One region of the Geobacillus sp. LYN3 genome, then DNA from elsewhere that is predicted to be linked to it. Evidence: riboswitches for the same ligand, from Rfam matches in the RefSeq annotation. Region 1 holds a riboswitch; each other region holds the start of a gene.

The links. A riboswitch is a leader RNA that binds a small molecule or an ion and turns the genes downstream of it on or off. The one in region 1 is predicted to bind S-adenosylmethionine.
Region 2: another riboswitch for S-adenosylmethionine. It lies ahead of DCC82_RS04490 (phosphoadenylyl-sulfate reductase); the one in region 1 lies ahead of DCC82_RS09085 (Na+/H+ antiporter NhaC family protein).
Region 3: another riboswitch for S-adenosylmethionine. It lies ahead of DCC82_RS00270 (methionine ABC transporter ATP-binding protein); the one in region 1 lies ahead of DCC82_RS09085 (Na+/H+ antiporter NhaC family protein).
Region 4: another riboswitch for S-adenosylmethionine. It lies ahead of metK (methionine adenosyltransferase); the one in region 1 lies ahead of DCC82_RS09085 (Na+/H+ antiporter NhaC family protein).

The regions. Positions count from the first base shown of each region.
Region 1 is NZ_QCWL01000001.1:1,741,645-1,743,846, forward strand. It holds gene DCC82_RS09075 (ABC transporter permease subunit) at 1-232, shown strand, start outside; gene DCC82_RS09080 (TetR/AcrR family transcriptional regulator) at 232-909, shown strand; SAM riboswitch class I at 1,096-1,201, shown strand; gene DCC82_RS09085 (Na+/H+ antiporter NhaC family protein) at 1,311-2,202, shown strand, end outside.
Region 2 is NZ_QCWL01000001.1:871,395-873,596, reverse strand. It holds gene DCC82_RS04495 (PAS domain-containing sensor histidine kinase) at 1-730, shown strand, start outside; SAM riboswitch class I at 883-993, shown strand; gene DCC82_RS04490 (phosphoadenylyl-sulfate reductase) at 1,120-1,827, shown strand; gene DCC82_RS04485 (hypothetical protein) at 1,971-2,150, shown strand.
Region 3 is NZ_QCWL01000001.1:46,142-48,343, forward strand. It holds gene DCC82_RS00265 (methionine ABC transporter permease) at 1-264, opposite strand, end outside; gene DCC82_RS00270 (methionine ABC transporter ATP-binding protein) at 254-1,282, opposite strand; SAM riboswitch class I at 1,378-1,486, opposite strand; partial or broken gene DCC82_RS00275 (PLP-dependent transferase) at 1,617-2,202, opposite strand, start outside.
Region 4 is NZ_QCWL01000001.1:2,837,659-2,839,860, forward strand. It holds gene metK (methionine adenosyltransferase) at 102-1,313, opposite strand; SAM riboswitch class I at 1,494-1,608, opposite strand; gene pckA (phosphoenolpyruvate carboxykinase (ATP)) at 1,794-2,202, shown strand, end outside.

The DNA of each region.
Region 1 (2,202 bases):
TTCGATCTCACTGGGGATTGTCCTAGCTGCCTACTTTATGAATGTGATGGCAGGGATATCGGAAGACTTAGAGTTCCTAAAATATATAAGCCCGTTTAAATATGTGGACGCCGCCTCCATTATTAATGATAACGAGATTGAGCCTTTGTATATCTTTATTATGGCTGAGGTTATTTTGATTAGTATCTTCGCTTCATATATGGTATATAAAAAGAAAGATATTGCAGTCTAATGAAATTAGAGGTGTTAAAATTGTATTCAGCATTTGAAAAGCAGCCTAAAGAGAAAAAAGACTTGATCATCAAAGTGGCCATCGAGGAATTTGTGAAGAATGGTTATGAAAAGACCTCTACAGATGTTATTACGAGACGGGCGGGAATTTCCAAGGGAATCCTTTTTCATTATTTTAAGAGCAAGAAAAACTTATACCTTTATTTAGTGAATTATGTGAAGGACTTTCTGACGGAACTAGCAATGGAAGAAATGAAAAAAATCCAATCTGATGATTTCTTTGAAAGGATCAAAGAAATCGTCCTGTTGAAACAAAAACTAACGGTTCAGTATCTCCAAGAAACTCAGTTTATTACGGATGCCTTTACTAATCCTCCAGTGGCAGTAAAGAAGGAAATGGAAGAAATTATTAAGAAACATTACGAAGCTTATCAGGAAGATTTTTTGCTGAAGCATGTCTATATTAAAGATCTGATCCAAACGGAAAAACTTAGAGAGGATATTTCCGTGGATACCGCGATCCGCATGACCATGTTGATTGCCGAACAGCTGTCTAATAAGTATATGGCTATATACAAAAATAAGCAAATGGATGTCATGAGTGGTGTGGAGTCTTTGATAAGGGAACTGAATGAATATCTTAAGATTATTAAATATGGAATCTATAAACCAGAATAGAGTTTTTGATTTCTTTTCCCGTGGCGTTTTGCTACGGGATTTTTGCATATTATTAATGTTACGCATATAATTTTAAGATTTATTTAAAATTATTTAAAAATAAGACATTATCAAAGTGTATTGCACAATAGATGAATATGTTGTAATCTTTTATTTGTTTTATATAACGAAATACAACTGCTCATCTTCTTATCTAGAGAGGCGGAGGGACTGGCCCGAAGAAGTCTCGGCAGCGGACTCGTTTTCGAGTGCTGTGCCAAATCCAGCAAGCATTGTGCTTGAAAGATAAGAAGGGTTTCTTATATAGATACGTATAAGGCCTCTTCTTATGTTCAGATAAGAAGAGGCCTTTTCTCTAAGTGGAAAGCTCCTTCAAAAAAACATAAAATGAGGTGGAAAGAGTGGAGTTAAGAAAAGGCAATCTATTTGCGTTATTTCCGTTTGTGGTCTTTTTAGTGTTGTTCATTGGTGCAGGCGTGGTTACAGGCGATTTTTATAAATTTCCAGTCATTGTAGCAATTTTGATTGCGGCAAGTATTTCGTTGATGATGAATCGGAAAGAGTCTTTAACGAAGAAAGTGGAAGTGTTCACAAAAGGGGCTGGAAATGCCGATGTCATGTTAATGGTCATCATTTTCTTATTAGCAGGAGCATTTTCGGAAGTAACTAAAAAAATGGGGGCTGTTGAATCAACGGTTAATTTAGCTCTTTCCGTTGTTCCGCAAAATTTATTAATAGCCGGTCTATTTGTCATTGGATGTTTTATCTCCATTTCGATGGGAACGTCCATGGGAACGATTGTAGCGTTAGCGCCGATTGGAGTCGGAATTAGTGAACAAACCGATATTTCTTTGGCATTATCTATGGCAGCTGTCATTGGCGGTGCTATGTTTGGAGATAACCTATCTTTTATCTCTGATACAACGATTGCGGCAGTTCGTACACAAAATACAAGAATGAAAGAAAAGTTTAAGGTGAACTTTTTCATTGTTTTACCAGCGGCAATCATCACCATCGTTCTTTTCTGGGCCATTACTGCTGGAGAGCAAGCGGAAATTACGAATCAATCTTTTCATTGGATGAAAATTTTACCTTACCTTGGTGTATTAATAACAGCATTAATGGGCGTTAATGTACTAGTCGTGTTAGCAGGCGGTATTTTATTAGCAGGAATCATCGGCCTTCTTGATGGAAGCTACAGTGCAATGGGCCTCATTCAAGCCATCGGTGACGGGGTCGCCGGAATGCAGGAATTGTCATTGCTTGCGATCTTAATTTCCGGTATGGTGGAAG
Region 2 (2,202 bases), 870 kb from region 1:
CGAACTGAAAAAAACAGAAGAATTCATTCGAACATCGGAAAAGCTCTCAGTTGCCGGCCAGCTAGCGGCTGGGATCGCCCATGAAATTCGCAATCCGCTTACAGCCATAAAAGGATTTATACAACTATTGCAATTCGAACTTGACGTGAAAAAACCTTACCTTCACATTATTGAATCAGAAATTCAGCGCATTGAACTTATTTTAGGCGAACTATTAGTGTTGGCAAAACCACAAGCAACCAAATTTACAAAAAGTGATATTGGTGTTTTGCTTCAACATGTCACCACTTTATTAGAAACACAAGGTATTTTGCATAACATCCAAATTATTACAAAAATTGATCCATCTCTTCCTCACATTGAATGTGACGAAAACGGATTAAAGCAAGTATTTATTAATTTCTTAAAAAATGCAATGGAAGCGATGAAAAGCGGTGGACATATTTTTATTGAGGCACAAAAAAAGGATGAATATTCCGTTCTTATCCGCTTTATCGACGAAGGCTGCGGAATTCCAAAAGAACAGCTAGAAAAAATAGGAAAACCGTTCTTTACAACAAAAGAAAAAGGTACTGGCCTCGGAATAATGATCAGTAAAAAAATTATCGAAGACCACGGTGGAACGATGTCGATTATGAGTGAAGAGAATAAAGGAACAACCGTCGAAGTAACATTGCCGATCCGCGTTTCTGCATCCTCTGTTTTGCATAATTCCCTATTATCCGGTTGACATGCATGGAAAAGGTCGGACAACAAACCGCCCTTTTCTTTCCTGATTTCTTTATTCCTCTACTGTGTTATATCAGCAAAAAATTAATTCCTATCGAAAAACTAGGATTGACTTTTGTGTGAATTATGTTAAAATTTTAATCAATTACATCAAACTTATCGAGAGTGAGGGAAGGAACTGGCCCGATGAACTCCGGCAACCTGCTTCATGAAAAAGTAAGGTGCTAATTCCAGCAAAATGGGTGCCATTTTGGAAGATAAGGTGAAATATGCGGCCTCTTCGCTCTTTCCAAAATGGGAGAGCGTTTTTTATAAGCGTTCATTCTCTTTCTATTCCTATATAACCGACTAATCCACTTTATTTTCTTTGATTTTTAAGGAGGGAGAAAGATGCTCACTTATCAAACATGGGAAGCCGAAGAAAAACCTTCATTCCCTCACGATAATGAAACAAAAGGGGCGCTTGATGTCCTCACTTGGGCATTCCGCCAATATAAGGACGATATTGTGTACGCCTGTAGCTTCGGCGTTGAAGGAATCGTGTTAATCGATTTGATTTCGCAAGTAAAGCCAGATGCGGAAATCGTATTTCTCGATACCGGGCTCCATTTTCGCGAAACGTACAAAACAATCGAAAAAGTAAAAGAAAAATATCCTTCTCTCCGCATCGTCATGAAAAAACCAAGTTTATCGCTAGAAGAACAAGCGCAACAGTTGGGAGATGAATTATGGAAACACAACCCAAATAAATGTTGTGAACTGCGAAAAGTCATTCCGCTTCGCGAAGCATTAACAGGAATAACCGCTTGGATTTCTGGACTGCGCCGCGAACAATCGCCAACACGAAGCCATGTAGAATATATAAATAAAGATGACAAATTTAAATCCATAAAAATATGCCCTCTTATTCATTGGACATGGAAAGATGTATGGAATTATGTATACAAACGTCGTCTTCCGTACAATGTCCTTCACGATCGCGGCTATCCAAGCATTGGCTGTGAACCTTGTACGTCCCCCGCACTCGATCCAAATGATTTACGTTCCGGCAGATGGGTCGGCCACGGAAAAACAGAATGCGGCCTTCACATCTCATAAGGTTTGGCTTGTCACCTTTGGCATTATTAGCTTGAAAAAACAATAGCCGAAGAAAAACGATCATTATACAAAAACAGCGGTGACGTTTCGCAATAAATCATAGTTTTCCTATATGAAATATTGATTCTAGGAGGTTATGAACAATGAGTTTAAGCATTCCACACGGAGGCACATTAATCGATCGATGGAATCCTAGCTATCCATTGGATACACTGACAAAAGAAATTGAGCTGACAAATGCCGAATTAAGTGATTTAGAATTGATCGGAACAGGCGCTTACAGCCCGCTTACCGGATTTTTAACAAAAGAGCATTCCCGTTAGGAGCTTTTCCGGGGACTTGATCAAAAAAAGCCCTCTTGGTATGATGCAGGGG
Region 3 (2,202 bases), 1.7 Mb from region 1:
GACAACGAATTTCGTAAACGGGATTAACAAAATAATTAATATGATAAATGGGATGGAACGAAAAATGTTAACGATAGCGGCGATGATCATATTCGCCAGGCGGTTTTCCCATAAGTTGCCCTTTGACGTTAAAAATAAAAGCAGTCCAAGAATCGTTCCTAATATAAATGTTGCAACGACAGAAATTCCTGTCATATAAAGCGTTTCAACGGTCGCTGCCCAAATCATATCCCACTCTACATTTGGTAAGAGGTTAGCGAGCATCCGTAATCACCTCCACCGCCACTTGCTGCTTTCGAATATAATCGATCGCGCGGGCAACTTCCTCTTTCTCTCCATCCATATGAACAAACAGCACACCGTAAGCGCCTTGATGAGTTTGCGAAATTTTTCCTTGAAGAATATTCGCATCAACTTGAAATTGGCGAACAACGTTAGCAATCAGCGGCTGTTCCGTAACCTCTCCAACAAACGTCAATTGAAAAACCGTTCCTTTTGGATATTTATCGAGTAAATGCGCAATCGTTTCTTTCGTTTCCTCCGGTTCGATGACCTGCTGTACAAATCGTTTCGTAATCTCCTGCTTTGGCTGCCGGAACACTTGCAGCACTTCTCCTTGTTCGACAATTTTTCCGTTTTCCATCACTGCAACGCGGTTGCAAATTTTACGAATCACGTGCATTTCATGGGTAATTAATACAATTGTCAATCCTAAACGCTTATTAATATCCACCAAAAGTTCCAAAATGGAATCGGTTGTCTGCGGGTCTAGCGCGGATGTCGCCTCATCGCACAATAGCACTTTTGGATTGTTCGCCAAAGCGCGCGCGATGCCGACGCGCTGCTTTTGCCCGCCGCTAAGCTGTGACGGATAGGCGTTTTCTCTTCCTTGCAAACCTACAAGCTGAATCAACTCGTCTACTCGTTTTTTCCGCTGTTCTTTCGGTACACCGGCAATTTCTAATGGAAACGCAATGTTTTCGCGAACCGTTCTTGACCATAATAAATTAAAATGCTGAAAAATCATTCCGATTTCCTGACGGGCCTTTCGCAATTCCTTTCCTTTAATATTAGCAATATCCCGTCCAGCGACAATGACTTTCCCTTTGGTCGGTTTTTCCAATCCGTTAAGGAGACGGATTAACGAACTTTTTCCCGCCCCGCTATATCCGATGATTCCGAAAATTTCGCCTTCTTTAATTTGCAAAGAGACATTATCCACTGCTGTTACAGATCCATTGGCCGCTTCATATATTTTTGTCACGTTTTCTAATGTAATCATGCACATTTCCACCTTCCCTCATGTAAAAGACAACTCGCCGCAAAAAGAAAGCCTTTCTGCTCAAGAGAACAGAAAGGCAATGATTACCGTTCTGTCTCTTATCTCTCAAAGCAGACGCTTTGTGTGAATTGGCACCATTTCAGCGAGTACGCTGACGGTTGCCGGGCTTCATTGGGCACATCCCTCCACCTCTCTTGATAAGAGCACAAAAAACACTTTATTCAATTAAAATCTCTCAATAATTACGAATGTGATTTTATCACTATATGTCGAATAGTGTCAATGGAAATGTTATGGTCATTATGGAAAATGGCATGATTATCATTTTTTGTGATTATGAGACGGAAACATCAGATGTAATTCCGGTAGCAGCCGCAATGGCCTGTTCTAAATCTTCGATTAAGTCATCGATATTTTCGATGCCGACAGATAGACGAACTAAATCTTCTGTCACTCCAGATGATTTTAGTTCTTCTTCGTTTAGCTGTTGATGTGTGGTGCTTGCAGGATGGATAATTAAACTTTTCGCATCGCCAACGTTGGCAACATGCGACCATAATTTTACACTGTTGATCAATTTCGCTCCTGCCTCTCTGCCGCCTTTTACGCCAAATACAACGATGGAACCCGCTCCTTTTGGCAAATATTTTTTCGCTAGTTCTTTTGCTGGATGACTGTCATGTTCTGGATAAAGCACCCACTCTATTGCTGGATGACGATCTAAATACTCGACGATTTTTCTTGTATTCGCAATATGTTCTTTCATACGTACATGCAATGTTTCAAGACCAAGCTGAATTTGAAAGGCATTAAATGGGCTAATCGCTGGACCTAAATCGCGAAGCAGCTGCACGCGAGCTTTGACAATGTATGCAGCAGGTCCAAACGCCTCAGCATACACAAGGTTGTGATAGCTTGGA
Region 4 (2,202 bases), 1.1 Mb from region 1:
ATCTTTTCTGCAGAGCAGTCGAAGCAGATGCTTTTTCGTTGCGTTTGCCCTTGATTTTGCCAAAAAAGAGAGCTACATAACGTAACTCCCTTTTCTGTTTGTTATTGCTTTGCTAACGCAAGAGCTTGCTCTTTCAATGTTTCCGCTTTATCAGTGCGCTCCCATGGAAGATCGATGTCCGTGCGTCCGAAATGGCCATAGGCCGCTGTTTGTTTATAAATTGGGCGGCGCAAATCTAACATTTTAATAATGCCAGCAGGACGAAGATCAAAATTGTTGCGCACCACTTCAATTAAAATATCTTCGGATACTTTTCCGGTCCCGAATGTATCAATGGAAATGGAAACTGGTCTTGCAACACCGATCGCATATGCCAACTGCACTTCACATTTATCCGCAAGTCCTGAAGCAACAATGTTTTTCGCTACATAACGCGCTGCATAGGCTGCGGAGCGGTCTACTTTTGTCGGATCTTTACCAGAAAACGCACCGCCGCCATGGCGAGCATAACCGCCATATGTGTCAACGATAATTTTCCGTCCTGTTAAGCCAGCATCGCCTTGAGGTCCGCCGATGACGAAACGGCCTGTCGGGTTAATAAAATATTTTGTGTTTTCATCGATCAGTTCTGCTGGTACAATCGGCTTAATGACATGTTCTTTAATATCGCGCTCAATTTGTTCTTGTGTAATTTCCGGATGATGTTGCGCTGATACAACGATCGTATCGATACGCACTGGTTTTCCATTTTCATCGTATTCTACTGTTACTTGTGTTTTGCCATCTGGACGCAAATATGGCAAAATGGCTTCTTTCCGCACTTCTGACAAACGGCGTGCCAAACGATGCGCTAACGAAATCGGAAGCGGCATTAATTCTTTCGTTTCATTGCAAGCAAATCCAAACATTAACCCTTGGTCTCCAGCACCGATCGCTTCAATTTCCTCGTCAGTCATCTGACCTTCGCGGGCTTCTAACGCCTTATCGACTCCCATTGCGATATCTGGAGACTGTTCGTCAATCGATGTCAATACAGCACAAGTATCGGCATCAAAACCATATTTCGCACGAGTATAGCCAATTTCGCGAACCGTATCGCGGACGATTTTCGGGATATCTACATATGTTGATGTCGTAATTTCTCCACTTACGAGCACAAGCCCTGTTGTAACGCTCGTTTCGCATGCGACGCGAGCATTCGGATCCTTCTCCAAAATGGCATCTAAAATGGCATCGGAAATTTGGTCACAAATTTTGTCAGGATGACCTTCCGTTACAGATTCCGAAGTAAATAAACGTCTTTTTTTTGACATTCGTCAGTTTCCTCCTCTTTTCATAATCGAACGTCTAAATATTGTATTCCTGCAAACTGCAGATGATACGGTACTCATTCCCTTTTATTATAGCTTTTATATATCTTGACACATAGACATATAAAAAAACCTTTCCTGTAATTTTGAGGAAAGGTCATTGCAATCATATTGCTCCTTTCACTCTTATCGCTCAAGGACGTTGCCTTGCCACAGGTTAGCACCATTTCACACATTTCCAGTTGTGACGGTTGCTGGGTTTCATCGGGCCTGTCCCTCCACCGGCTCGGGATAAGAGTATCCGTTCAATGAGTTATCATATCGTAATTAAATAAAGAAAGTCAACAAAATTAGACAATTTTTTTATGAACAAAAATGAGAAAAATAAAAGAAAAGAAATTGTCACAAATAGTATGGACTAATAATAAAAATGTGTTATACTATTTGAAGGAGACCATTTCAATAAAAAGGAAGGTTTTGTACATGGGAGTCGCTAATATGACAAGTAAACTTACCACATTATTACAACAGCCAAATGTGTTTCATAATTTATCGGTAGCACAGCTTGTAGAAAAAGTGTTGCAACGAAATGAAGGTCGGTTGACAGCTACCGGAGCAGTTGCGGTAACGACAGGAAAATATACAGGTCGCTCTCCAAAAGATAAATACATTGTAGAAGAAGCTTCGACGAAATCAAAAATCGATTGGGGGACGACGAACCAGCCGATTTCTGAAGAAGTTTTCGAAAACTTATACAATAAGGTAATTGACTATTTAATGAAAAAAGATGAAATATTTGTTTTTAAAGGATTTGCCGGCGCTGATCCCAAATACCGCTTACCTATTCAAGTCATTAATGAATTTGCGTGGCAAAATTTATTTGCACATCAAC